Regions from separate parts of the Actinoplanes sp. G11-F43 genome, predicted to be linked through region 2. Evidence: predicted binding sites of a transcription regulator. Region 2 holds the regulator's gene; the other holds the start of a gene.

Region 1 (11,922 bases), on a different contig from region 2:
GTGATGACCGATACGGACCCACACTGTCAGATCGACCTGCACTGTCATTCGACCGCCAGCGACGGCACCCTGACCCCGGCCGACCTGGTCCGGGCCGGGGCCGCCGCCGGTCTGGCCGTCATGGCGATCACCGACCACGACACCACCGGCGGCTGGGCCGAGGCCGAAGCTGCCCGCCCCGAAGGCCTCGGTCTGGTCCGCGGCGCCGAGCTGTCCTGCCGCTGGCACGGTGTCGAACCGGGGATCCCGCTGCACCTGCTCGCCTACCTCTTCGACCCGGCCGAGCCGGTGCTCGCCGGCGAACTGCTCCGGCTCCGGCTGGACCGGGAACAGCGCGGCGAGCGGATCGTCGAACTGCTGCGGGCCGACGGGGTGCCGATCACCTGGGACGAGGTCCGGGGCTACGCGGCCGGCGGGTCGGTCGGGCGGCCGCACATCGCCCAGGCGCTGATCCGGGCCGGACTGGTCGGCTCGACCACCGAGGCGTTCGCTTCGGCGTGGCTCGGGGCCCGGTACTCCGTACCCAAATCGGATCTTGATGTTTTCGATGCTCTTCGTGCCGTGCGGGCGGCCGGCGGAGTCGCGGTCTTCGCGCACCCCCGGGCCACCAAACGCGGCCGGGTGGTGCCCGACGAGCTGATCGCCGAACTCGCCGACGCCGGGCTCTTCGGCCTGGAAGCCGACCACGAGGACCACAGCCCCGCCGAGCGGGCCCAGATCCGGGCGCTGGCGGAACGGCTCGGCCTGGTCGTCACCGGATCCTCCGACTTCCACGGTACGCACAAGACGGTCCGGCTCGGCGCCTTCACCACCGGGCCCGCGGCGTACGAGAAGATCGCCTCCGTCGCGACCGGAGTACCGGTCCTCGGGTGACGCTCGCCGCACCCGCCTGCGCCGGCGAGTGACGGCCCCTAACCTGCTCGGGTGAACCTCAAGCTGTTCGGCGAGTTCTTCGTGACTCTGCTGGTGATCGTCGATCCGCCCGGCATGGTCCCGGTCTTCCTCGCCCTCACCGGATCCCTGCCCGCGAAGGCCCGCAACCGGGCCGCCACCCAGGCCGTCCTCCTCGCCCTCGGTGTGATCGTCGGCTTCGCCGTCGCCGGCCAGACCCTCCTGGACTATCTGCACGTCCAGCTCCCCGCCCTCCAGGCGGCCGGCGGCCTGCTCCTCGTCCTGGTCGCCCTGCAACTGCTCACCGGCAAGACCGACGAGCCCTCCGACCAGGGCGGCGGCACCACCAACGTCGCCCTCGTCCCGATCGGCACCCCGCTGCTGGCCGGCCCGGGCGCCATCGTCGCCACCATGCTGTTCGTGCAGCGCGCCAAGAGCCCCGACGAATACCTGATCCTGGCCGCCGCCATCCTCGCCGTGATGGCCACCGTCTGGCTGGTGCTGCGGTTCTCCGGCGTCATCGTCCGGCTGCTCAAACCGGCCGGCATCGAGGTGCTCACCCGGATCGCCGGCCTGCTCCTGGCCGCCATCGCGGTGCAGCTGATGGCCGACGCGATCTTCGCCTTCGTGCAGTCGTACGCCGCACAGGCCTGAGGTTCCTGTCGGGGGGTGCTGGCAGGATGGTTCCGTGCCCCCCACTCGATCCCGCGCCACCAAGCCCGTGGTTCCCGAGCAGCTCGGCTTCGCCGGCATGCCCGAGCGGCTGTTCGTCTGCACGCCGAGCAAACTCGGGGCCTACACCGACTGCCCACGGCGCTATCGGTATTCGTACGTCGAGCGCCCCAGCCCGCCCAAAGGCCCGCCGTGGGCGCACAACTCGCTCGGTTCGAGCGTGCACACCGCCCTGAAGAACTGGTACGCGCTGCCCACCGAACGGCGTGTCCGCGAGTCACTGCCCACCCTGCTCAAAGCCACCTGGGTGCGTGAGGGATACCGCGACGTCGAGCAGGAACGAGCCGTCTACCGCAAGGCGCTCGGCTGGCTGGACACCTACGTGGCGACCCTCGACCCGGAGGAGGAGCCGCTCGGCGTCGAGCGGGTCGTCGCCGCCAAGACCGGGGTGCTCGCGCTCAACGGGCGGGCCGACCGGATCGACGAGCGGGTCGGCGACGAGGGATCCGAGGCGGTCATCGTCGACTACAAGACCGGGCGGTCCGGGCTCTCCGCCGACGACGCCCGAGGATCACAGGCCCTTGCGCTGTACGCGTTCGCCGCCCAGCGTGTCTTCCGGCGACCATGCCGGCGGGTCGAGCTGCACCATCTGCCGACCGGGACGGTCGCCGTCCATGAGCACACCGAGGAGTCGCTGGCCCGGCAGGTGCGGCGCGCCGAGGAGACCGCGCTCGACATCATGGCCGCGGAGAAGGCGGTCGCCGCCGGGGCCTCGGCTGACGACGAGTTCCCGGTGAACCCCGGGACGCTCTGCGGATGGTGCGACTTCCGGAAGGTGTGCCCGGCCGGTGCTGAGGTGGCCGCCAAGGACCCCTGGACCGCTGTCGAGCACCTCGGCTCACCGGAGGCCGGCACGTTCCAGGGCGGCACGGCGTAACGGCGGAATGCGATATTTCTCCGGGAGCGCGGCCGTCAGGGCACGCAGACCACGCAGGGAGAGCCCGGCGGCCATGTCGGTGGAGGACCACCCCCATCCGCCGTACGCCCGGCGCGCCCATGGTGGGAGCAGGCCGATCGCCGTGCTGGCAACACCGAGATAGGCCCAGCGTGCCGGGCTGAGCGACAGGCCCAGCCGGAACGGCCACCCGCCCCAGTTCTCCGGCACCGGCGGGACGGTCAGGAACAGGGCCGTCTCCGCCCCGTCCCGGGTCAGCCCCAGCTCAGGGCGCATCGACTCGTAGTAGCCGTCCACCTCGGCCGCCGTCGACGGCACCGTCGACGGATCCAGGCCCACCAGCTCGGCCGCCCGCAGTTGTTCGGTGTAGTAGCCGTCCACCTCGTCCGGAGTCAGCCGCATCCCGGCCCGGACCGCGGTGGTCACGAACGACTCCACCTCGGTCACATGCACCCAGCGCAGCAGGGCCGGGTCGTCGATGCGGAAAACCTCGCCGGTACGCGGATCGGTCGCCGTCATCCCGGCATGCAGCCGGCGCAACCGGCCCGCCGCCCGTTCCACCTCGGCGGTCGGGGCGTACAGGACCGTTCCGACATAGTTCGAGGTGCGCACCAGCCGGCCCCATGGATCCGCGCGGTAACCGGAATTCTGTGCCACTCCGGCCACCGCCCGGGGATGCAGCGCCTGGAGATAGAGCGACCGCAGCCCGCCGAGGAACAGGATCGGCTCGCTGTGCACCTTCCAGGTGATCGAATCCGGCCCGAACAGCCCGGCGTCCTCGGTCACAGCCATCGCCCCACTCCCTGGCTCAGTCGTGCACTACTTCCTGGCTCAGTCGTGCATTGCTTCCGCGTCCCGGCGGGCCCGGCACGAGCGGCACAGGCCCCAGAAGGTGATCTCCGCCTCGTCCAGGTCGTAGCCGTGCGCTTCGTCCGGCATCAGGCACGGTCGCCGGCCGACCACACAGTCCACGTCGGTGATCTCCCCGCAGCTGCGGCACACGATGTGGTGGTGGTTGTCGCCCACCCGGGCCTCGAACCGGGCCGGGCTGCCGGCCGGCTCGATCCGCCGGGCCAGACCCGCCCGGGACAGCGCCCCCAGCACGTCGTAGACCGCCTGAGTGGAGACCGAATCGAGTCGGGCCCGCGCCCGGCGGGCGATCTCGTCCACCTCCAGATGCCCGCCGCCGGTGAGGATCTCGAGCACGGCGAGCCGCGGACGGGTGACTCGCAACCCGTGCGTACGCAGCAGTTCCTCACCGGTCGACACCGGTCCATGACAGCACGCCGAAACCGATTCACCAACCGTCCGGTAGGGGTAAGGGCTACGGGCGCGGTTCGATCACGACTTGACGTCCGAGGATGTTTGCGTAGTCAATGACTTCTAAGCTTCCCTGAGCCGAACCGTCGACGGAACCACGCCGCCGGCCGGTCCGTCCCGGGCCACCCGGAACGATCTCGCCCCGAACTTCGCCCCGAATGTGTTCGCCCCGAACGAGGAGGAATGGTGTTAGACCAGGTCAACGGATTGCCGGTGCACATCCTCGTACTTCACGCCGCCGTCATCTTCGTGCCCCTGCTCGGCCTCGGCGCGATCGTCTACGGCCTGGTCCCCGCCTGGCGCCCGAAGATGGGCTGGGCGGTCGGGCTGCTGGCCATCGCCGCCCCGGTGTCCGCCCTGGTCACCAAGCTCTCCGGAACCGAGTTCTACGAGCGCCTCCTCAGCGAGGAACGCGTCTCGCCGGCCGGCAAGGTCATCCTCGACGGCCACATGGCGAACGGGACCACCACGTTCTGGCTCACCCTCGCCCTCGGGGTGGTCGCCCTGGCGCTGGTGGCCCTCACCACCAGAAACCCCCGCGCCCTGCCGAAGATCGCCGATCTGGGCATCGCCCTGGTCCTGGTGGTGCTGGCCGGCCTGAGCGCCTACTACCTGTTCGAGACGGGCGACTCCGGCGCGACCGCCGTCTGGGGCACCTACTGACCTACCGGCGCCTGGCCGGCCCTGACGGTCGGCCAGGTCGCGAGTTGCCGGGCTCGGTGCCGACCGGGCCTTGACGCCAGCCTGCCCCGGCGCCCGTCGAGTTCTTCCGCCTGTCCTGCCGAGTCCGACCCCGTCCGTCGGGTGTTTCTATCTGGCGGATTATCCCGCTTATCGGTTTTCCCGCCGGCGGTTGCCTCCGTCTACCGGGTCACCGGCGGTTGCTTCCGTCTACCGGGTTACCGGCGGTTGCTTCCGTCTACCGCGTCAGAAGATCAGGCGGGAGCAGAGCAGGCAGACGACCACCAGGGCGATGGCCCCGGCTACCAGGCCGATGCCGTAGGTGACCGTGCGTGCCGCGCCCTCGGCCTCGTCCAGCGCGTCATCGTCCTGGCGCGGGAGGCTGCGCGGTGGGGGCGGGTTCGCGATCGTCGGCGGACGCCAGCCGGCCGGCGGAGGGTCGGCGCGCGGTGGTCCGGCGTAGCCGATCGGCTCGGGTGCCGCCGGGGCCGGCTCGGGGCGGCCGAGAGACTCGGCCGCCGGGTCGGGCCGTTGCCAGTAGGCGTCGTCCGGGAGGTTGGGGGAGCTCACGTTCACCGACGGTACAACCGGAGGGGGACGACGGCTGCGGTGCCGTCCGCTTACCCTCATAGGCGTGGACATCCTGGACCAGCCCGAGCGGGACAACGACGCCGAGCGCGTGGTCGACTTCGAGTCCGAAGAGGCCCCGGTGCTGCCCGAGCAGACTCGAGACGACACCGAGCGCGGGTGGGGCGAGCGCTCCTACTCCAACGACGACCGCCTGATGGAGGACCGTCCCCCGCACTGGGGCTGACCGGCCAGACGACGCCCCGACGTCCTGGAGGCGACGAATCCGTCCGTTCTCACAGCCACCCCGATCAGCCCGGCCCCGCCGCGGCGGCGGAAGCGACAGGCCGCGGTGGCGGGAGCGTCAGTCGGCCTGGCCATGGCGGCGCGGGTGTCAGTCGGCCTGGCCGCGGTGGCGGAGGTGTCAGTCGGCCTGGCCGCGGTGGCGGAAGCGACAGTCGGCGCCTGGCCACGGCGGCGGAGGTGTCAGTCGGCCTGGCCGCGGTGGCAGTCGGCCCGGTTGCTCCGGCGGAGTCGCTATCGGCTGGTGCCGTGTGCGGAGGCTGGAGCGCGGTCAGTCCGGGCGGATCACTATCGCGAAGCCGTGGCCTGAGGCTGCCACCGTGCGTTCGGCGGAATCCGGGTCCAAGGCCAGCAGCAGGCCGCCGGTCACCGGGTCGTCGGCACCCGTCACCTCCAGGACCAGCGCGGCGGTGGCGACCGTGATCGTCCGGTTCCGGTCGCCGGCCGGGCGGAGGAGATCCACCCGGTTGCCGGGGCGGACCACGGTCAGGGCGGTGGGATCGGCCAACCGCACCGGGACGCCCACGCTGCCCGGTGGGATGGATCGCGCGGTCGACTGCGTGGTCGGCTGAGCGACCGGTGGGGACGCCGGGGTGGATGGACTCCCCGAACCCGACACGAACGGCTCTGGAGCGGTCGAGGCCGGGGCGCAGGTGGCCGGTTGGAGCCAGATGACCCCCGCAGCTGTGATCAACAGCACCGCCACCGCGGACAGGCGGAACGTGGTGCCACGGGACGGCCGGTGCCATCGGATCGGGTCGAGGCGCTCGTCGCGGTCCCTGGAAACTTTTCGGGACATCAGGTCTCCAGAATCTGCCGGTGCGTGTCTGGGTCGCGGGCAGAGACCAGCACTGCCGTCCGAGGTGGAAGCGACCTGAGCCCGACGTTAGGCGTCCTGGAGTTCGGCTGCCGGAGGCCCTGTGGACAACCGGCGGCTGTGGATAACGAGCGGATCTTTCAGGGGAGCCCGGTAGAAACGAGTACGCGCCGGGCCGCACGGGCGGCTCGACGCGTACTCGGATGTTCCGGGTGTGTCAGGAGGCGGCTGCGGCCTTCGTGCCACCGCTACTCGACGAGGAGGACGACGAGGATGATGACGACGAAGACGTTGACGGTGTCGTCGAGCCCGAGGCCGTCGATGACGTGCTGGAGGACGTCGACGGCGTGCTGTCGGACTTCTTGGCGGCGTCACCCGACGCGGGCGCGGACTTCTCAGCGCTCACGGTGCCCGAGCGGGAGTCGTTGCGGTAGAAGCCGGAGCCCTTGAAGACGATGCCGACCGAGTTGAAGACCTTGCGGAGTTTGCCTTGGCAGTTCGGGCACTCGGTGAGTGCCGGGTCGGAGAAGGACTGCACGGCTTCGAGCTGCTCACCGCACTCGGTGCAGGCGTACTGGTAGGTAGGCACGGCCCCTCCGGATCGATCGGCTGCTGGCACTCGCCAACTCCGAGTGCCAATGTTGCGGCATCGGAGGTCAATTCGTCCACTCGGCGCTCGGCCTGAGGGGGAACCCATGGGTGGCTGTTGTCACAACCCGGCTGTGAGAGGCGCTCCGGCGATGGTCTTGAGGGCTGATCGGGCGGTGGCTGTGGGGCGTCGTCGGGCGGTGGTTGTCAGAGGCGGTTGGGCGGTGGCTGTGAGGCGATCGGGCGGCGTTTATGAGAGGCGGTCGGGCGGCGTTTGTTGGAGGCGGTCCGATGGATGCTGCGGGATGTAGCCCGACGGTGGCTGCGGGAGGTGGTCCGACGGTGGCTGCGGGAGGTGGTCCGAGGGTGGTGCTCAGGAGCGGTTCAGAGGGCGGTGGGAGAAGCCGCCGGACGGCGTCAGGACGGCCTGGACCGTGCGGTCGTGCGGGTCGGTGGGCACGGAGGCGAGAGTCTCGCCGTCATGAAGCAGGGCCACCGTCAGCGTGCCGAGCGGGAGACCCGTGACCGGGGGATCGAGGGCGGGAAGGAGTTCTGTGCCGGAGGTGACGCCGGGAAGGAGTTTTGTGTCGGAGGTGATGCCGGGAAGGAGTTCTGTGTCGGAGGTGATGCCGGGAGCGAGGTCTGAGCCGGTGAGGTCCGTGCGGCCGGTGGAGTCGGAGGTGTGGGGGAGAAGGCGGGACAGGGCCCGGTCGTAGGAGCCGCCGCCTCGGCCCATGCGGGTGCCGTCGTCGGCTACTGCCAGGGCAGGTACCAGGAGGAGGTCTGCGGTTCGGATCGCCTCAGGCCCCAGGCGTGGGCCGGTGGGCTCGTGCAGGCCCCTCGACGCCGGCTTCAGCTCGCCGGTGAAGACCGCCCAGTCCAGGTCGTTGTCGGGGAGCAGGACCGGCAGCAGTAGACGGCCGCCAGGAGGCAATGCCGCGGCCAAGAGGTGTGGGAGGGAAGGGCCGCCCGGTTCGGAGCCGGTAGGGACGTAGGCGGCCACCGTGCGGGCGGACGTACGACGTACCAGAGCAAGGGTTTGATCTTGAAGTTGGGCTGCTGCGGAGGATCGGGCCTCGTCCGAGAGCGATCTACGTGCGGTGAGCAGTCGGGCACGCAGTGCGATCTTGTTTTGGCCTGATTTTTCCGCATCAGCGGTTAAATCCGACATGCAACACCCCCTTTTGAAAACCGGCAAACGGCGCACACTATGTCAGCATCGCTGGAATAGAGGGCCACTCCGGGAGGATGTGTGACACTACGTGGCCGGCTGACCAGCGCATTTCTGGTGGTCGTGCTCGGTCCGGTCCTGCTCGGGTCCATCTTCGTCGCCCTGACCGTCGGGGCGGTGAGCCGGGAGCGGACCGCCGAGCGTCTCGACCGCGCCGAGACGACGGTTGGCGTCGCGGTGAGCGCGATCTGCCGTCAACTGCAGGCCGCCGCCGACGCGGTCGCCGTGGTCCCCGCCGGAAGCCGCGCCGCGGTCGCTGACCAGCTGATCACCCGGGGGCTGGCCACCGCCATCAAAGTGACCGATCCGGATCAGTCGATCATGGGTCGGTCGGCGGGTGCGCACGCGACCGGCGGCCAGGATCGGACCGCCTGGCGCGACTGTGCGAAGCCGACCGCGGAGCCCGCGCCCGAATCGACACCGGGGCAGCCCGGCGAGAGCGCCGAAAACACGAGCGGGGAAGCCGCCCCGAGCGGGGAAGCCGCCCCGAGCGGGGAGGCGATCGCCGACGAGGAGACGGTCGCGACCGGGAACGCGGGTGCCGCCAGTGCGGGTGGGGAAGCGATCGCGGCCAGCGCGTACGGGCAAGAGGTCACGGTGACCGCCGCCCAGCGGATCGACGACGGTCTCCTGGAGCGGCTGGGGCAGGCCGCCGGGGCGACCGTCGTGCTCGGTGGCGGGCCGCCACCGGCCGGGAACGCCAGGCGCGAACTGGCCGCCGAACCGGGCCGGCCGCTCGCTCTGACGCTCAGTGTCCACACCGTCGAGTCCCCGTTCCGGCACGCCGTGCTGCCGCTGATCGTGCTGGTCACCGCAGCGCTCGCGGTGCTGGCGGCGCGCTGGCTGGCCAGGTCCACCACCCGCCCGCTCGGTGAGCTTGCCTGGGCCGCCGACCGGGTGGCCAACGGCGACCTGGACACCAGGGTGCCGATCCCGCGGCCGGACGAGCTGGGGCGGCTGGCCGGCACCTTCAACCGGATGACCCGCGAACTGCAGTCCTATGTGCAGGCGCTGACCGCGAGCCGGGACCAGCTGCGCCGGCATCTGGCGATCCTCGGCGACACCCTGTCCGGAACCCACGACCTGGACCGGATCCTGCCGGTGATCCTGCGGACCGCGATGACCGCGACCGGGGCCCGGGCCGGTCTGATTCTGCTCACCGATCCGGCGGACGGGCGGCTGGCGGCCCGGTACGGTTCGGGCCTCACCGGCGACTGGGATGTGCCGGTGGCGGAGTTGCCGCAGCGGCGGCTGGCGACCGGGCGCGGGATTCTCGGGACGGTGGCGGCGACCGGTTCACCCGTCCGGGGCACCACCGGCACCATCGCCGAGGAGCCGGCCTGTGAGTCGTATCTCGCTGTGCCGATCTGCGCGCCGCCGAACGAGGACGCCGATCCGGAGCCGGGGACGCTCGGGGTGCTCGCGCTCTACGACCGGTTGGGCGGGCCGGGGTTCGAGGACGCCGATCTGCGTACCGTGCGGACGTTCGCCGGGCAGGCCGGAGTCGCGGTGCACAACGTGCGGGTGCACGAGGAGGCGCAGCGGCTGTCGTTGACCGATCCGCTGACCGGGCTGTGGAACTACCGATACCTGCGCGAGGTGCTGCGCCGTGAGGTGGAGCGGGCCAGCCGTTTCGGCCGGATGCTCACCGTGCTGGTCCTCGACCTGGACCACTTCAAGGAGGTCAACGACACGTACGGCCACACCGCCGGTGACCAGGTGCTGGGCGAGTTCGCCAGGCGGATCCGGATCGGGTTGCGGGAGGTCGACGTGGCGTTCCGGCAGGGCGGGGAGGAGTTCGTGGTGCTGCTGCCGGAGACCGACGCGTACGGCGGGGCGATCGTCGCGGAGCGGCTGGGGGCGGCGGTGCGGGAGTGGCCGGTGCCGGTCGACCCGCGCCGGCCGGGCCTGGACGACCAGATCTCGATCAGTGTCTCGATCGGTATCGCGGTCTTCCCGGAGCACGGTGAGACGGCACAGCAGGTGCTGGACGCGGCGGACGAGGCGTTGTACGCGGCGAAGCATGCCGGCCGGGACACGTACCGATTGGCCGAGCGGGTTTCCGATGTCGTACCGGAAGGGCATCTGGATGCCGCGAGACATGCCCGTGGCCGCTAGTCTCGGCGACATGCTTGAGGCCGTTCCAGCCGGGCACGAACCAGCGAAGGTGAAGTGAACTGAATGACGACGAAACGCGCCGTCAAGGCTGTGATCCCAGCGGCGGGGCTCGCCACCCGCTTCCTGCCGGCCACGAAAGCGGTTCCCAAGGAGTTGCTGCCGGTGGTGGACCGGCCGGTTCTGCAGTACATCGTCGAGGAGGCCGCGGCCGCCGGCATCAACGACGTCCTGCTGGTGACCGGGCGTGGCAAGACCGCCATGGTGGACCACTTCGACCGCCGTCCCGACGTGGAGGCCCGGCTGGAGCAGAAGGGTGACACCGAGCGGCTGGCCGCGGTCCGCCGTTCGAGCGAAATCGCCGACATCTACACCGTCCGGCAGGGTGAGCCGCTCGGTCTCGGGCACGCGGTCGGCTGTGCCGCCTCGCACGTCGGCGACAACGCCTTCGCGGTGCTGCTCGGTGACGAGTTCGTCGAGGAGGACAAGCCGCTGCTACCGCAGATGCTCGACCTGCAGGCCGAGACCGGTGGCATCGTGCTGGCGTTCATGGAGGTCGCCCCGCACGAGACCTCGCGTTACGGCATCGCCTCGGTCCGGGAGACCGACAACCCGGACGTCGTCGAGGTCACCGGCCTGGTCGAGAAGCCGGCGCCGGACGAGGCCCCGAGCAACCTGGCGGTGCTCGGCCGGTACGTTCTGCCCGGCCGGATCTTCGACGTGATCGCCGACACCAAGCCCGGCAACGGTGGCGAGATCCAGCTGACCGACGCGATGGCGACGATGCTGGCCGACGGCGTACCGGTGCACGGCATCGTCTACCGCGGTCACCGCTACGACACCGGCATGCCGCTCGGCTACCTGCAGGCCGTCGTGCAGCTGGCGGTGCAGCGGGAGGACCTGGGCGAGGAGTTCCGGGCCTGGCTGACCGAATTCATCGGCGGCCGGAAGGGATGACCGCCACGGCCGATCGCGAGGCGGCCGCTTCCAACGAGCTGATGCCTCTCGCCGAGTACCTGGGCAGTGTCCTGCGCAGGCTCCGCGCGCTGCCTCCGCTCGACCTCGATCTCACCCAGGCGCACGGGAACGTGCTGGCGGCCGACGTGATCGCGCCGCACCCGTTCCCGGCGTTCGACCAGGCCGCGATCGACGGGTACGCGGCCCGATGGGAAGACCTGGCCGGTGCCGGGCGCATCGGGTCGCATCCGTCGTTCGGGCAGTTCGAGAACACCGCCCGCACCGTCCGGCTGAACGTGGTCGGCGACATGGGGGCGGCCCACTGGCGACCGGTTCGGATCACTCCCGGCACCTGTTTCTCGGTGGCTGCCGGGGCGCCGCTGCCGATCGGGGCCGACGTGGTCGTCCCGGTGCACTGGACCGACCAGGGCATGGCCGCGGTGGAGATCCAGCACGCCCCGAAACGGGGTTCCGGGGTGCGCCGGGCCGGTGAGGAGGTGGCCGTCGGGCAGATTCTGGCCCCGGCCGGCTCCTACGTCACCCCGCCGACGGTGGCCCTGTTCGCCGCCTCCGGCATCGGGCACGTGCTGGTCCGGCCGAGCCCGCGCGTGGTGGTGGTGGCCACCGGCGACGAACTCGTCGACGTGGGCCGGCCCAGCCAGCCGGGTCAGGTGGTGGACGCGAATTCGCACGCGCTGACCGCGGCGGCCGTCGAGGCGGGTGCGACGGCGTACCGGATCGGGATCTGCGACGACGACCCGGAGGGGCTGCGCGGCCTGCTGGAGGACCAGACGCTGCGCGCCGACCTGATAATCACCACCGGCG
Region 2 (11,922 bases):
GTCGACCCGGATCGAGGGATCGGCCGTACGGCGGAGAAGTTGTTTGGTCCCGGCGAGCGCGAGTGGGCCGCCACGCAGAAGCGACGCGCAGTATCCGGACACCGCGCCGTCCAGCTCGTCCTCCCCGACCGCCGCGGTGACCAGGCCGATCGCCGCGGCGCGCGCCCCGTCGAAGACGTCACCGGTGAGAAACAGGTCGGCGGCCGCCCGCGGCGCCAGGCGCGGCAGCACGGTGGCGCTGATCACCGCGGGGATGACGCCCAGCCGCACCTCGGTGAAGGCGAACGTGGCCGAGCGCACACAGACCGCGATGTCGGCCGCGCCGATCAGGCCCAGCCCACCCGCGCGGGCCGGCCCGCCGATCCGGGCCACCACCGGTTTCGGGAACTCCCAGAGCACGGCCAGCACGTCGGCGAGCATCTCGGCGGGCAGCCGGTCGCCCGGGCCGGCCGCGGCGGTCTCCCGCAGATCGACACCCGAGCAGAAGACCGGGCCGGTGTGGGAGAGGACCACCACCCGGCACTCCGGGTCGGCGGCGGCCGCGGCGAGATCCGTCAGCAGCTTTCCGAGCAGGGCGGTGGAGAGCGCGTTACGGCTCTTCGGGTTGTCGAGTGTCATCGTGGTCACGCCGGCGGCGGTGACGGTCTGGACCAGATCCATCCCGGAACCCTATGCCGTGCACACTTGACCCATGGCCGGCGCTCTTCCCGATGGTGAACCCGTACCCGACGACGGGTCCCTCCCCGACGAGGCCACCCATGAGGTGGGCAAGAACGGCTTCGCCGTCTACGTGCACGTCCCGTTCTGCGCCAGCCGGTGCGGATACTGCGACTTCAACACCTACACGGCGAGCGAGCTGGGCGGCGGGGCGAGCCGCGACGAGTACGCCGGCACCGTCCTGTCCGAGCTGGCCCTGGCCGCCCGGGTGATCGAGCCCGGCCCGGTCGACACCGTCTTCGTCGGCGGCGGCACCCCCACCCTGCTCAGCACCGACGACCTGGGCCGGATCCTGGACGGCATCGACCGGACGTGGGGGCTGGCCCCCGGTGCCGAGGTGACCACCGAGGCCAACCCGGAGTCGGTCGACCCGGCGTACCTGCGGCGGCTGCGCCGGGCCGGCTTCACCCGGATCTCGCTCGGCATGCAGTCCACCGCGCCGAACGTGCTGCGCGTGCTGGACCGCAAACACACCGCGGGCCGGGCGCCACAGGCCGCGATCGAAGCCCGGGAGGCCGGGTTCGAGCACGTCAACCTGGATCTGATCTACGGCACGCCGGGTGAGTCGGCGGACGACTTCGCCGGATCGCTGCGAGCCGTGGTGGACGCCGGAGTGGACCACGTGAGCGCGTACGCGCTGATCGTCGAGGACGGCACCCGGATGGCCGGCCGGATGCGGCGGGGTGAGCTGCCCTTCCCGGAGGACGACGTGGCCGCCGACCGCTACCTGGCCGCCGAGGCGGCCCTCACCGAGGCCGGATTCGAGTGGTACGAGGTGTCCAACTGGGCCCGCGGCGACGACGCCCGATGCCGGCACAACATGCTCTACTGGACCGGCGCCGACTGGTGGGGGCTCGGGCCGGGCGCGCACAGCCACGTCGGCGGGGTGCGCTGGTGGAACGTCAAGCACCCGTCGGCGTACGCCAGACGCCTCGCCGCCGGCACCTCACCCGGCCAAGGGCGCGAACTGCTCGGCGACGACGACCGGCACATGGAGGACGTGATGCTCCGGGTCCGGCTGCGGGAGGGCATCCCGCTGAGCCGGGTGGACGCCACGGGTGCCGCGCGGGCGCTGGCGGACGGGCTGCTGGAGCCGGGACCGTACCAGGACGGGCGTCTCGTGCTCACGCTGCGCGGCCGCCTGCTCGCCGACGCGGTCATCCGTGACGTGCTCTGATCACTTGATGAAGGTATAGGTCATCGGGTAGTTGTACGGCTCGTTGTTCAGCGCCTTGATCCCCGCGATCACGCCGAAGATGGTCGACACCAGCCAGGCCGCGCCGGTGACCAGCAGGCCCAGCCCGGCACAGATGATCAGCACGTAACCGATCACGCCCACGATGGTCCAGACCAGCTGGAAGTTCAGCGCTTTGAGTGATTCGGCTCGCACGATCGGGGACTGGTTGCCGCGGGCCAGATATGCCACCAGCGGCGGGATCCAGCCGAGGAACACCCCACCGAAGAAGGCCGCGGCCGCCCCGCCGAAGTGCGCCACGAGCACCCAGGTGCGCTCCTCGGCGGAGGCGGGTGGGCCGTACTGGGGCGGTCCGTAGTGCTGCTGGGCGTAGGGATCGCCGTACGGCGGAGGCGGCGGATATCCCCCGGCGCCGGACGTGGGCGGCGGGTATCCGCCGGCGCCGGAGGTGGGCGGCGGGGTGTACGGCGGCGGTGGCGGATAGCCTCCCGGCGCGTTGTACGGAGCGGTCGGATCGTCGTCCGGCGGGCGGGGCGGCTCAGTCATGAAACACACGCTAGGACCCCGGTTCGAACCGGTCGAGGGCGGTGCCACCTCAAGATCTGAGCCCGCTACGTACTTTCGATCATCGCATTGCCGCCGCCGGGGACGTAGACTGGCACTCTATTAGCGGGAGTGCCAACGGAGGGAGGGGTCATATGAGTCTGGATGACCGCAAGCTCGAGGTGCTCCGGGCGATCGTCGAGGACTATGTCGAGACCCAGGAGCCGGTCGGCAGCAAAGCCCTGGTGGACCGGCACAAGCTCGGCGTCTCTCCGGCCACCGTCCGCAACGACATGGCGGTGCTGGAGGAGGAGGGCTTCATCCGGCAGCCGCACACCAGCGCCGGCCGGGTGCCCACCGACGCTGGTTACCGCCTGTTCGTCGACCGCCTGACCCGGATCAAACCGCTCAGCCCGGCCGAGCGCCGCGCCATCGAGCGGTTCATGGTCGGCGCCGTCGACCTGGATGACGTGGTGCACCGCACGGTGCGCCTGCTGGCCCAGCTCACCCGCCAGGTCGCCGTGGTGCAGTATCCCAGTCTGTCCCGCTCCGCCGTGCGCCATCTGGAGATCGTGCCGATGTCCACGACCCGGCTCACACTCGTGATGATCACCGACACCGGCCGGGTCGAGCAGCGCCTGGTCGAGATGCCCGGCCCGGTGCAGGACGGCGACGTGTGGGAGCTGCGCCGCCGGGTCAACGAGAAATTGGCCGGTCAGCGGCTCGCCGACACCCCACCCCTGGTGCAGAAACTGGTGGAGGACTGCGACCCCGAGCGCCGTGCCGCGATGACCTGCCTGGCCTCGGTGCTCCTGGAGACACTCGTCGAGCGGAGTGAGGAGCGCCTCGCCCTCGCGGGGACGGCAAACTTGACACGAGGCGGTGTGCTGGACTTCCAGGGCACACTGCGGCCGGTCCTCGAAGCCCTCGAGGAGGAGGTCATCCTGCTGAAACTCATCGGCGATCTGGAGCCCCGCACCACACGGGTCCTGATCGGCGACGAGAATCAGATCGACAACCTGCGGTCGGCGTCCGTGGTGAGCAGTGGCTACGGCCCGGGTACCACTATCGTCGGGGGGCTCGGCGTGCTGGGCCCCACCCGGATGGACTACCCCGGCACTATCGCTACCGTTCGTGCAGTGGCACGCTACGTTGGCGACCTGTTGGCACAGAATTGACGGATTCGCGCAGACATTGAGGACTCCAAACCCCGTGGCCAAGGACTATTACGGAATTCTCGGTGTGAGCCGGGAGGCAACCGACGACGAGATCAAGCGCGCCTACCGCAAACTCGCTCGGCAGTACCACCCGGACGTCAACCCGGATCCCGAGGCGCACGACAAGTTCAAAGAGATCAACGCGGCGTACGAGGTGCTCTCCGACGAGCAGAAACGGCAGATAGTCGACCTCGGCGGTGACCCGCTCGCGCCCGGTGGTGGCATGCCCGGCGGCGCCGGTGGAGCCGGACCGTTCGTCGGTTTCCAGGACATCATGGACGCGTTCTTCGGCACGGCCGCCGGCGGTGGCTCCCGAGGCCCGCGCCCGCGCACCCGCCCCGGCGCCGACGCCATCCTGCGTCTCGAACTCGACCTGGTGGAGACCGCTTTCGGCGTCGAGGCGCCGATCACCGTCGACACCGCGGTGCTCTGCACCCAGTGTTCCGGCGCCGGCACCGCGCCCGGCACCCACCTGGCCACCTGTGAGGTCTGCTCCGGCCGGGGCGAGGTCCAGTCGGTGCAGCGCACGTTCCTCGGCCAGGTCGTCTCGTCCCGCCCCTGCCAGAACTGCCAGGGCCACGGCACGACCGTCCCGAACCCGTGCCCGACCTGCGCCGGCGACGGCCGCATCCGCACCCGCCGCTCCCTGACCGTCAAGATCCCGGCAGGCGTCGAGGACGGCATGCGGATCCGCCTGGCCCAGCAGGGCGAGGTCGGCCCCGGCGGCGGCACGGCCGGCGACCTGTACGTGGAGATCCACGAGCGCCCGCACGACGTCTACTCCCGCAAGGGCGACGACCTGCACTGCCGGGTGACACTCCCGATGACCGCCGCCGCCCTCGGCACCCGGATGACCATCAAGACCCTGGACGGCGAAGAGAACATCGAGGTCAAGCCGGGCACCCAGCCGGCCAGCACGCTCCGTATCCGTGGCAAGGGCGTACCCCACCTGCGCGGTCAGGGCCGCGGCGACCTCTTCGTCCACCTGGACGTGAAGACGCCGACCAAACTCACCGCCGACCAGGAACGGATGCTCCGCGAGTTCGCCAAGACACGCGGCGAGGACGTAGCCGAACTGAGCAAGCAGGGCGGCTTCTTCAGCCGCATGCGGGACGCTTTCAACGGTCACTGAGACGCCTTGGGCAGTCACTGAGACGCCTTGCGCGGTCTCTGGGAAGCCTCGTGGTGGTCACTGAGATCGTTCGGCTCGCTACTGACAGGCGCGGCGGCTCCAGTCGCCGCGCCTGCTCGCGAAAAGCGACAAATGTGCGTTAGTGGGCGCGCGTGCGCCGACATCCTGATCCGTTCGTGATCGGCGCTCGTGCCACCCGTCCTGGGTCCCTTCCCGTCGTGGGTTGCTTCCCGTCGTGGGTTGCTTCCCGTCGTGGGTTGCTTCGCGTCTTGGGGCGCTTCCGTCTTGGGTCGCTTCTGTCCTGGATCGTTTCCCACCCTGGGTCGCCTTCCGCCCGATTGAGCCTTCTGCTCGGCGGCCTTGCCCGTTTGCCGTCACTTCCCCGCGCGAGTGTCCGCTCCCTGCTCTCAATCCGGCCGATCTTGGCGGATTTACCACCGTTTGGAGTCTTGTTCTCGGCAGTCTGATCACTTGCGGTCAGTCCCTCACGCGGGCGGCCCGCTCAGTAGAGACCTTGGTGGATTTACCACCGTTTTCGGTGGTAAATCCACCAAGATCGCCAGGGCGGAGGCTGGAAGGCGGACACTCGCGCGAGGAATTGACCGCGAGCGGGCCAGCAGCCGAGAAGAAGACTCTTTCGGGTGGTAAATCCTTCAAGAACTGGGCTGGGCGGTCCGTCTTGGGGGGTTGAGCGCGGGGGAGAACGTTCTGTCTTGAGGGTGTGGCGTGGGGGAGAACGTTCTGTCTTGAGGGTGTGGCGTGGGGGAGAACGTTCTGTCTTGAGGGTGTGGCGTGGGGGAGAACGTTCTGTCTTGGGCGTGGGGCTTGAGGGAGAACGTTCTGTCTTGGGGTGGGGCGTGGGGGAGAACGTTCTGTCTTGGGGTAGGTGGGTGAGGTAGTGAGTGGTCGGTCTGGACCGGCTGACGGGGTCAACGTGGTGCGTCGCTGAGTACACCCGGCGGGCGGGTCCGCGACCCGGCCCGCGAGGGGCGGCGACGGAAGCGGGGCGCTTCGTACGAGGGCGCGGCAGATGGCGGGGCGCTTCGTACGAGGGCGCGGCAGAAGGTGGGGCCCTTCGTGCGGGCTGGGGATCAGATGGGGTGGTCGTGCGGGCGGGGGATCAGTGGGGTGGTCGTACGGGCTTTGCGAGGCGGTGGGGCGGTCGTGTGGGGGTCGACGGGGCCGGGTCGGGGATGGCGGTAGCGTTTCGGGGTGTCCGCGCCGTTGTTCTTGGTTGAGAGTCTTCCCGTCGGCCTGTCGTTTCGGCTGGACGGGCCGGAAGGGCATCATGCCGCCACCGTGCAGCGGCTTCGGGTCGGTGAGGGGTTGATCCTTGCTGACGGGCGTGGTGGCACCGCGCGGGGTGAAGTGACCGCGGTCGGCAAAGGCAGCGTCGACGTGGCGGTGCTCAGCACGGCCGCCGAGCCCGCCCCGGATCCCCGCCTGATCGTCGTTCAGGGCATCGCCAAGGGGGATCGGGGTGAGCTCGCCGTCCAGGCCATGACCGAGGTCGGGGTGGACGAGATCGTGCCGTGGGCGGCGTCCCGGTCGGTGGCGCAGTGGCGGGGTGACCGGGGGTTCAAGGCCCGGGACAAGTGGGCGTCGACTGCTCGGGAGGCGGCCAAGCAGGCCCGCCGTTCGTGGCTGCCGGTGGTCGGTGGCGAGCCGGACTGTTCGACGAAGCAGGTCGCGGCCAGGCTGTCCGGGGTCGCGGCGGCGTTCGTGTTGCACGAGGAGGCCACCGAGCGGTTGAGCGCGGCGGTTCTGCCGTCGACCGGTGCGATCGCCTTGATCGTCGGGCCGGAGGGTGGGATCAGTGACGCCGAGCTGGAGGTCTTCCGGGTGGCCGGCGCGGTTCCGGTGAGGCTGGGGAGTGAGGTGCTGCGCACTTCGACGGCGGGTGTCGCGGCCTTGTCGGTGCTGGCCGCTCGGCTGGGGCGCTGGTGACGAGAGGCGACGGGGGTTCAGGGCCAGTAGAGGACCCGTAGGAAGCCGGTCACGGACACCACGAACAGGGCCGCCGTCAGCGTGGCCCACGGACGCCGCCGGCCGGTGAGGGCCCCGGCGGCCGCGCCCAGGAACAGGGCCGCGATGGCCGCGCTCCAGAACGCCGCCGCGGGCACCCGGGCGGCGCCCCGGCAGCCGGCCGGTGCGGGCATGACCATTGCGCACACCTCGTACCGCGGTATCGCCAGCCACCAGAGGCCCAGCCAGGCCGGGACCGCGACGGCTGCCGCCAGGGCGACGGCGAGCCAGGGCCGCCGGATGGTCATCGGGGGCGCCGGGCGAGCGCGACGTCGGTGAAGACGGTCAGTTCGATGACCCCGCCGTGGGCGTCGATCACCGCGACGGTGTCGTCGATGGCGGCGGTCCGCGCGGTGTCGTCGAGCATCCGGTAGAGCGAGATCGACTCCAGGTATTCGCGGTATCCGGTGGAGGTGAAGGTGAGCGCCGACCGGTATCGCCGGGTGGTGGTCTCGGTGAAGTGTTCCGGCACGTCGGCCATGGTCGGCCACTCGTCGGCGAACATCACCGGCGTCGCGGGTACGGCACTGAGCAGCAGCGAGTGGGGTGTCTGCCCACCCTCGGTGAAGCCGTGCCGGGCGTCGACCGCGGCCAGTTCGGCGTGCAGTCGTTCGTCGGGGATGAGGAAGACGTTCCAGAACGGGGCGAACAGGCCGCCGGGGGCGAGCGCGTCGAAGGCGAGTCGGGTGCGGCGTTCCGCGTCGACCCAATGCCAGGCCTGGGCGCTGATCAGCAGCCGGTAGCCGCGGTCGGGCGGCCACTGTTCGAAGGTGGATTCGACGACCCGGATGCCGGGGACGGTGCGGCGGAGGACGGCGGCCATCCGCGGGTCGGGTTCCAGGCAGGTGAGGTCGGCGCCGTGTGCGGCGAACGCGGCGGTGGCCTTGCCGGTGCCGGCGCCCACTTCGAGCACCGGGCCCGGCCCGGCCATCGCCAGCAGGTCGGTGACCAGCTGTTCCGGATAGCCGGGACGGACCCGGTGGTACTTCTCGGCCTGTTCACCGAAGACCTGACCGCGGACACGTGACGTCATGTCCGCCAATATAGGGCGACGGTCAGACGGTGATGTCGATCGAACGGCGGGGGTCGTCGAGGGCGTGCGCGGCGATCACCGTGTACGGGCCGGGCACGGTCTGCCAGCCGTCGTTCCACACCTGGAAGGCCCGTTCCGGCAGGGGGACGGTCACGCTGACGGTCTCTCCGGGGACCGCTTCGGCGATGGCGAACCCGGCCAGCCAGCGGTCCGGGCGCGGCACCGGTGAGGTGTCGGCGACCGCGTCGGCCCCGGGCAGCGGGTCGGATCCGGCGGACAGGTAGATCTGCACGACCTCCCGGCCGCTGCGCCAGCCGGTGTTGGTGACCGCCACGGTGACTTCGGATCCGGAGTACGCGAGGTGATCGTACGACCAATCGGTGTAGCCCTGACCGGAACCGAACGCGAACAGTGGGCTTTCCGACCACCCGCGGTAGCCGATGAAGATCCCCTCATCGTAACTGAGCGTGCCGTCGACGGGCTGGGTGTCGAGGACCGGGCAGTCCTTCTCCGCGCGTGGCCAGGTGGTCGGCAGGCGCCCGCCGGGCTCGGTGACGCCGAGGAGCACGTCGGCCAGCGCGGCACCGGCCTCCTGCCCGGGGAACCAGGTGAGCAGGATCGCGGCCACCTCGCCGGCCCACGGCAGCAGCACCGGCGAACCGGCGTTGACCACCACGATCGTGCGCGGGTTGACGGCGGCGACCCGGGCGACGAGTTCGTCCTGACGGCCGGGGAGGGCCAGCGACGTACGGTCGAAGCCTTCCGATTCGACCTGCTCGGTGGTGCCGACGACGATCACCGCGACCTCGGACCGGGCGGCCAGCTCGACCGCTTCGGCGATCAGTCCCTCCTCGTCCGGGCCGGGCGGCCGGTGACCGAGCGTGGTGGAGACCGAGTGTGCGGCGCCGGGTTCGAACGTCTGCCGCAGCACGACCGGCGCCGGGATCCCGGCCTCCAGCGTGACCGTGAACCGCACCTCGCGCGGGTGCAGCAGCAGGTCGGCGCGGCCGGTGCCGGGCGGGTGCAGCGAGCCCTGGTAGAGGGTCTCGCCGTCGACGGTGAGTTCGAACGCGCCGAACCCGGAGATCGCGATGACGTGCTCGCCGCCCCGGTCCGGGGTGATCTCGGTACGCAGTTCCAGGCTGGTGATCCCGGCCACGTCGAGGCCGCCGGGCGGGTCGCCGATCCAGCGGATGGTGGCCGTGTCGACCGGGAACTCGTGGGCGTCGATGGCGAACCGGAACGGCGTCCAGTCCGGTCCCTGCGCGGCGGGCAGGAACGGTCGCGGGTCGGCGCCGATCGCGTGGGCCACGTCGACCCCGGGCAGATCGGCGCGCAGCCCGTCGAGCGGGGAGATCACGTGCGGCGGGGTGACCTGGGCGCTGCCGCCGCCGAGCACCCGGGCGTCGGTGGCCAGCGCGCCGATCACCGCGACCCGGGTCAGTTCGCCGGCCTCCAGCGGGAGCACTCCGCCGGCGTTGCGGGCCAGCACGAACGAGCCGGCCGCGACGTCCCGGGCGACGTCGTCACCGTTCTCGTCGAGCGGCGGCACTTCAAGATCAACATCTTCGAGAGCGCCGGTACGGGCGGCGAGCAGCAGCACCCGGCGTACCTTGTCGTCGATGATCTCCTCGGCGACCGCGCCGGACCGCACCGCCTCGACAAGCGCCGGGCCCCAGGGGTTGTCCATCGCCGGCATCGCGATGTCGAGTCCACCGAGCGCGGCGGCCACCGTGTCCCGGGCGGCCCGCCAGTCGGAGACCACCACCCCGTCGAAGCCCCACTCCCGCTTCAGGACCTCGTCCTGCAGGCGCCCGTTCGCGGCCATCGGAGTGCCGTTCACCCCGTTGTACGCGCTCATCACGCCCCAGCCGCCGGCCGCCACCACCCGCTCGAACGGCGCCAGATAGACCTCGCGCAGCGCCCGCTCCGGGATGCGCACGTCCACCGTCATCCGCTCGGTCTCGAAGTCGTTGCCGACCAGATGCTTCACCGTCGTGCCCACGTTGTGCTCCTGCACACCCGTCACGAACCCGGCCGCGATCTCGCCGGTGAGCAGCGGATCCTCCGAATAACACTCGAAGTGCCGGCCGCCGAGCGGGGTACGGTGCATGTTCACGGTCGGGCCGAGCAGCAGGTGCACACCCTTGCGCCGGGACTCCTGGCCGAGCAGCCGGCCGGCCCGGCGGGCCAGCGCGACATCCCAGGTGGCGGCCAGCGCGGTCGGGCTGGGCAGCGCGATCGACGGGTCGTCGGGGGTGTAGCCGGTGCCCCGGACACCGACCGGGCCGTCCGACATCACCAGCGAGCGCAGCCCGATCCGGGGGACGGCCGGCAGGGACCAGAAGTCCTGTCCGGTGAGCAGGGACACCTTCTCCTCCAGGCTGAGCTGCCCGAGGAGAACGTCGAGGTCGATCAAGTGAGCGCTCCCACCATCGTTTCTGAGGATCCGCCGACCATCTTGACCCACCCCGGACCATAAGATCCATGGGGTGGAGAACTGCTGCGTGACCGAACCCGCTCCCCGCTCGGCCCTGGTCCGGCAGTGAGCGCCCCGACACCCCGGTACGAACGTGCCGCCCGCCGCGCCCAGGCCGACGGCCGGATCCCGGCGCTGGCCGTCGCCCTGCACCGCGCCGACCGCGAGCCGTGGGTCCTCACCGTCGGCGAGTCCGGCAACCCCGATCACCCGCTCGGGGTGAACAGCCGGTTCCGGATCGGCTCGGTCACCAAGACGTTCACCGCGGTCCTCGTCATGCAGGCCCGCGACGAGGGACTGCTCGACCTGGACCAGCCGATCTCGGCCCACCTCGACGTGCCCGCCCACGGCGACGCCACCATCCGGCGGCTGCTGTCGCACACCGCCGGATTCCAGCGCGAACCGCACGGCGACGTCTGGGACACCCTGGTCACCCCGGACGCGGTACGTCTCGTCGCCGAGCTGGACCGGGCCGAGCGGGTGCTGCCGAACGCCCGCCGCTACCACTACTCCAACCTCGGCCTCGCGGTTCTCGGCCACCTGGTCGCCCGGCTGCGCGGCGGCACCTGGGCGGAGATCGTCGCCGACCGGATCCTCGGCCCGCTCGGCCTGACCCGGACCACCGTCGCCACCCCGCCCGAGGCGGTGGTCGGCTACGTGGTCGACGCGTACTCCGACGCCGCCCGCCCGGAGCCGCCGGTCGACCTGGGCGGGGTGGGCCCGGCCGCCCAGCTCTGGAGCGCCGCCGGCGACATGGCCCGGTGGGCCGGCTTCCTGGCGAGCCCGGAGATCGTCGACCCGGACGGCCGGGTGCTGGCCGCCGCCACCGTCGACGAGATGCGCTGGCCGCTCACCACCACCGACGAGACGCTGTGGGCCGCCGGGTTCGGGCTCGGGCTGATCCTCGCCCCGGACGGCAGGCGGGTGATGCACGTCGGCCACGACGGGGCGATGCCCGGCTTCCTGGCCGGGGTGTACGGCCGGCGCGGCGGCGAGGGCGACCCGGGCGCGCTCGGCTGCGCGGTGCTCGGCTCGTCCGGCACCGCCGGGGAGACCAACGAGCTGGTCCACGAGCTGCTGCGGCTCGCCGTCGACCTGGATCCGGCGGAGATCCGGCCGTGGCGGGCCGCGCCACCCGCGCCGGTCACCTATCGATCGGTCCTCGGCCGCTGGTGGAGCGAGGGCTCCGAGTTCGTCTTCGGCTGGCACGACGGCCGGCTCCAGGCGCGTGCGGTGGGCGCGCCGGCCGGTCGGCCACCGGCGATCTTCGAGCCGTTGCCGGGGGAGCCGGACGTGCTGCGTACCGTCTCCGGGCGGGAGGCCGGCGAGCGCCTGCGCCTGACCCGGGACGACGCCGGCTCGGTGACCCGGATGCACTGGGCGACCTACCGCTTCACCCGTCTTCAGGAGGGCTTCGACGGCGGCCTGGCCTCCGACGGCCCGCTCTGACCGTGGTGAGTTGTGGTGCGGATCGGACCGCAAGTCACCACGCGGGGTAGCCGTGTGTGGTGTGGCTCGGACCGGAAGTGGCCACGTGGGGTAGCCGTGTGTGGTGTGGCTCGGACCGGAAGTGGCCGCGCC

Evidence for each region. The regulator HrcA, encoded in region 2, represses chaperone genes, less so after heat shock. The targets are predictions, from matches to a motif close to GGTTNGCACNCTCNNNNNGAGNGTGCNAACC.
Region 1: a site for HrcA is predicted at 6,817-6,847, ahead of ACQ0O7_RS05995 (FmdB family zinc ribbon protein). Genes of this name have one in related genera too.

Annotation. Positions count from the first base shown of each region.
Region 1 covers NZ_JBNZCE010000005.1:175,942-187,863, forward strand. The annotation lists gene ACQ0O7_RS05950 (PHP domain-containing protein) at 4-873, shown strand; gene ACQ0O7_RS05955 (MarC family protein) at 925-1,545, shown strand; gene ACQ0O7_RS05960 (RecB family exonuclease) at 1,580-2,500, shown strand; gene ACQ0O7_RS05965 (oxygenase MpaB family protein) at 2,462-3,310, opposite strand; gene ACQ0O7_RS05970 (Fur family transcriptional regulator) at 3,350-3,787, opposite strand; gene ACQ0O7_RS05975 (DUF2231 domain-containing protein) at 4,052-4,501, shown strand; gene ACQ0O7_RS05980 (translation initiation factor 2) at 4,766-5,089, opposite strand; gene ACQ0O7_RS05985 (hypothetical protein) at 5,154-5,333, shown strand; gene ACQ0O7_RS05990 (hypothetical protein) at 5,661-6,188, opposite strand; gene ACQ0O7_RS05995 (FmdB family zinc ribbon protein) at 6,424-6,795, opposite strand; gene ACQ0O7_RS06000 (5-formyltetrahydrofolate cyclo-ligase) at 7,168-7,965, opposite strand; gene ACQ0O7_RS06005 (diguanylate cyclase) at 8,047-10,143, shown strand; gene ACQ0O7_RS06010 (UTP--glucose-1-phosphate uridylyltransferase) at 10,207-11,097, shown strand; gene ACQ0O7_RS06015 (molybdopterin molybdotransferase MoeA) at 11,094-11,922, shown strand, end outside.
Region 2 covers NZ_JBNZCE010000011.1:50,394-62,315, reverse strand. The annotation lists gene ACQ0O7_RS12625 (enoyl-CoA hydratase-related protein) at 1-660, opposite strand, end outside; gene hemW (radical SAM family heme chaperone HemW) at 692-1,894, shown strand; gene ACQ0O7_RS12615 (DUF4870 domain-containing protein) at 1,895-2,458, opposite strand; gene hrcA (heat-inducible transcriptional repressor HrcA) at 2,611-3,633, shown strand; gene dnaJ (molecular chaperone DnaJ) at 3,668-4,804, shown strand; gene ACQ0O7_RS12600 (16S rRNA (uracil(1498)-N(3))-methyltransferase) at 6,017-6,751, shown strand; gene ACQ0O7_RS12595 (hypothetical protein) at 6,769-7,077, opposite strand; gene ACQ0O7_RS12590 (class I SAM-dependent methyltransferase) at 7,074-7,862, opposite strand; gene ACQ0O7_RS12585 (beta-glucosidase family protein) at 7,885-10,281, opposite strand; gene ACQ0O7_RS12580 (serine hydrolase domain-containing protein) at 10,408-11,790, shown strand.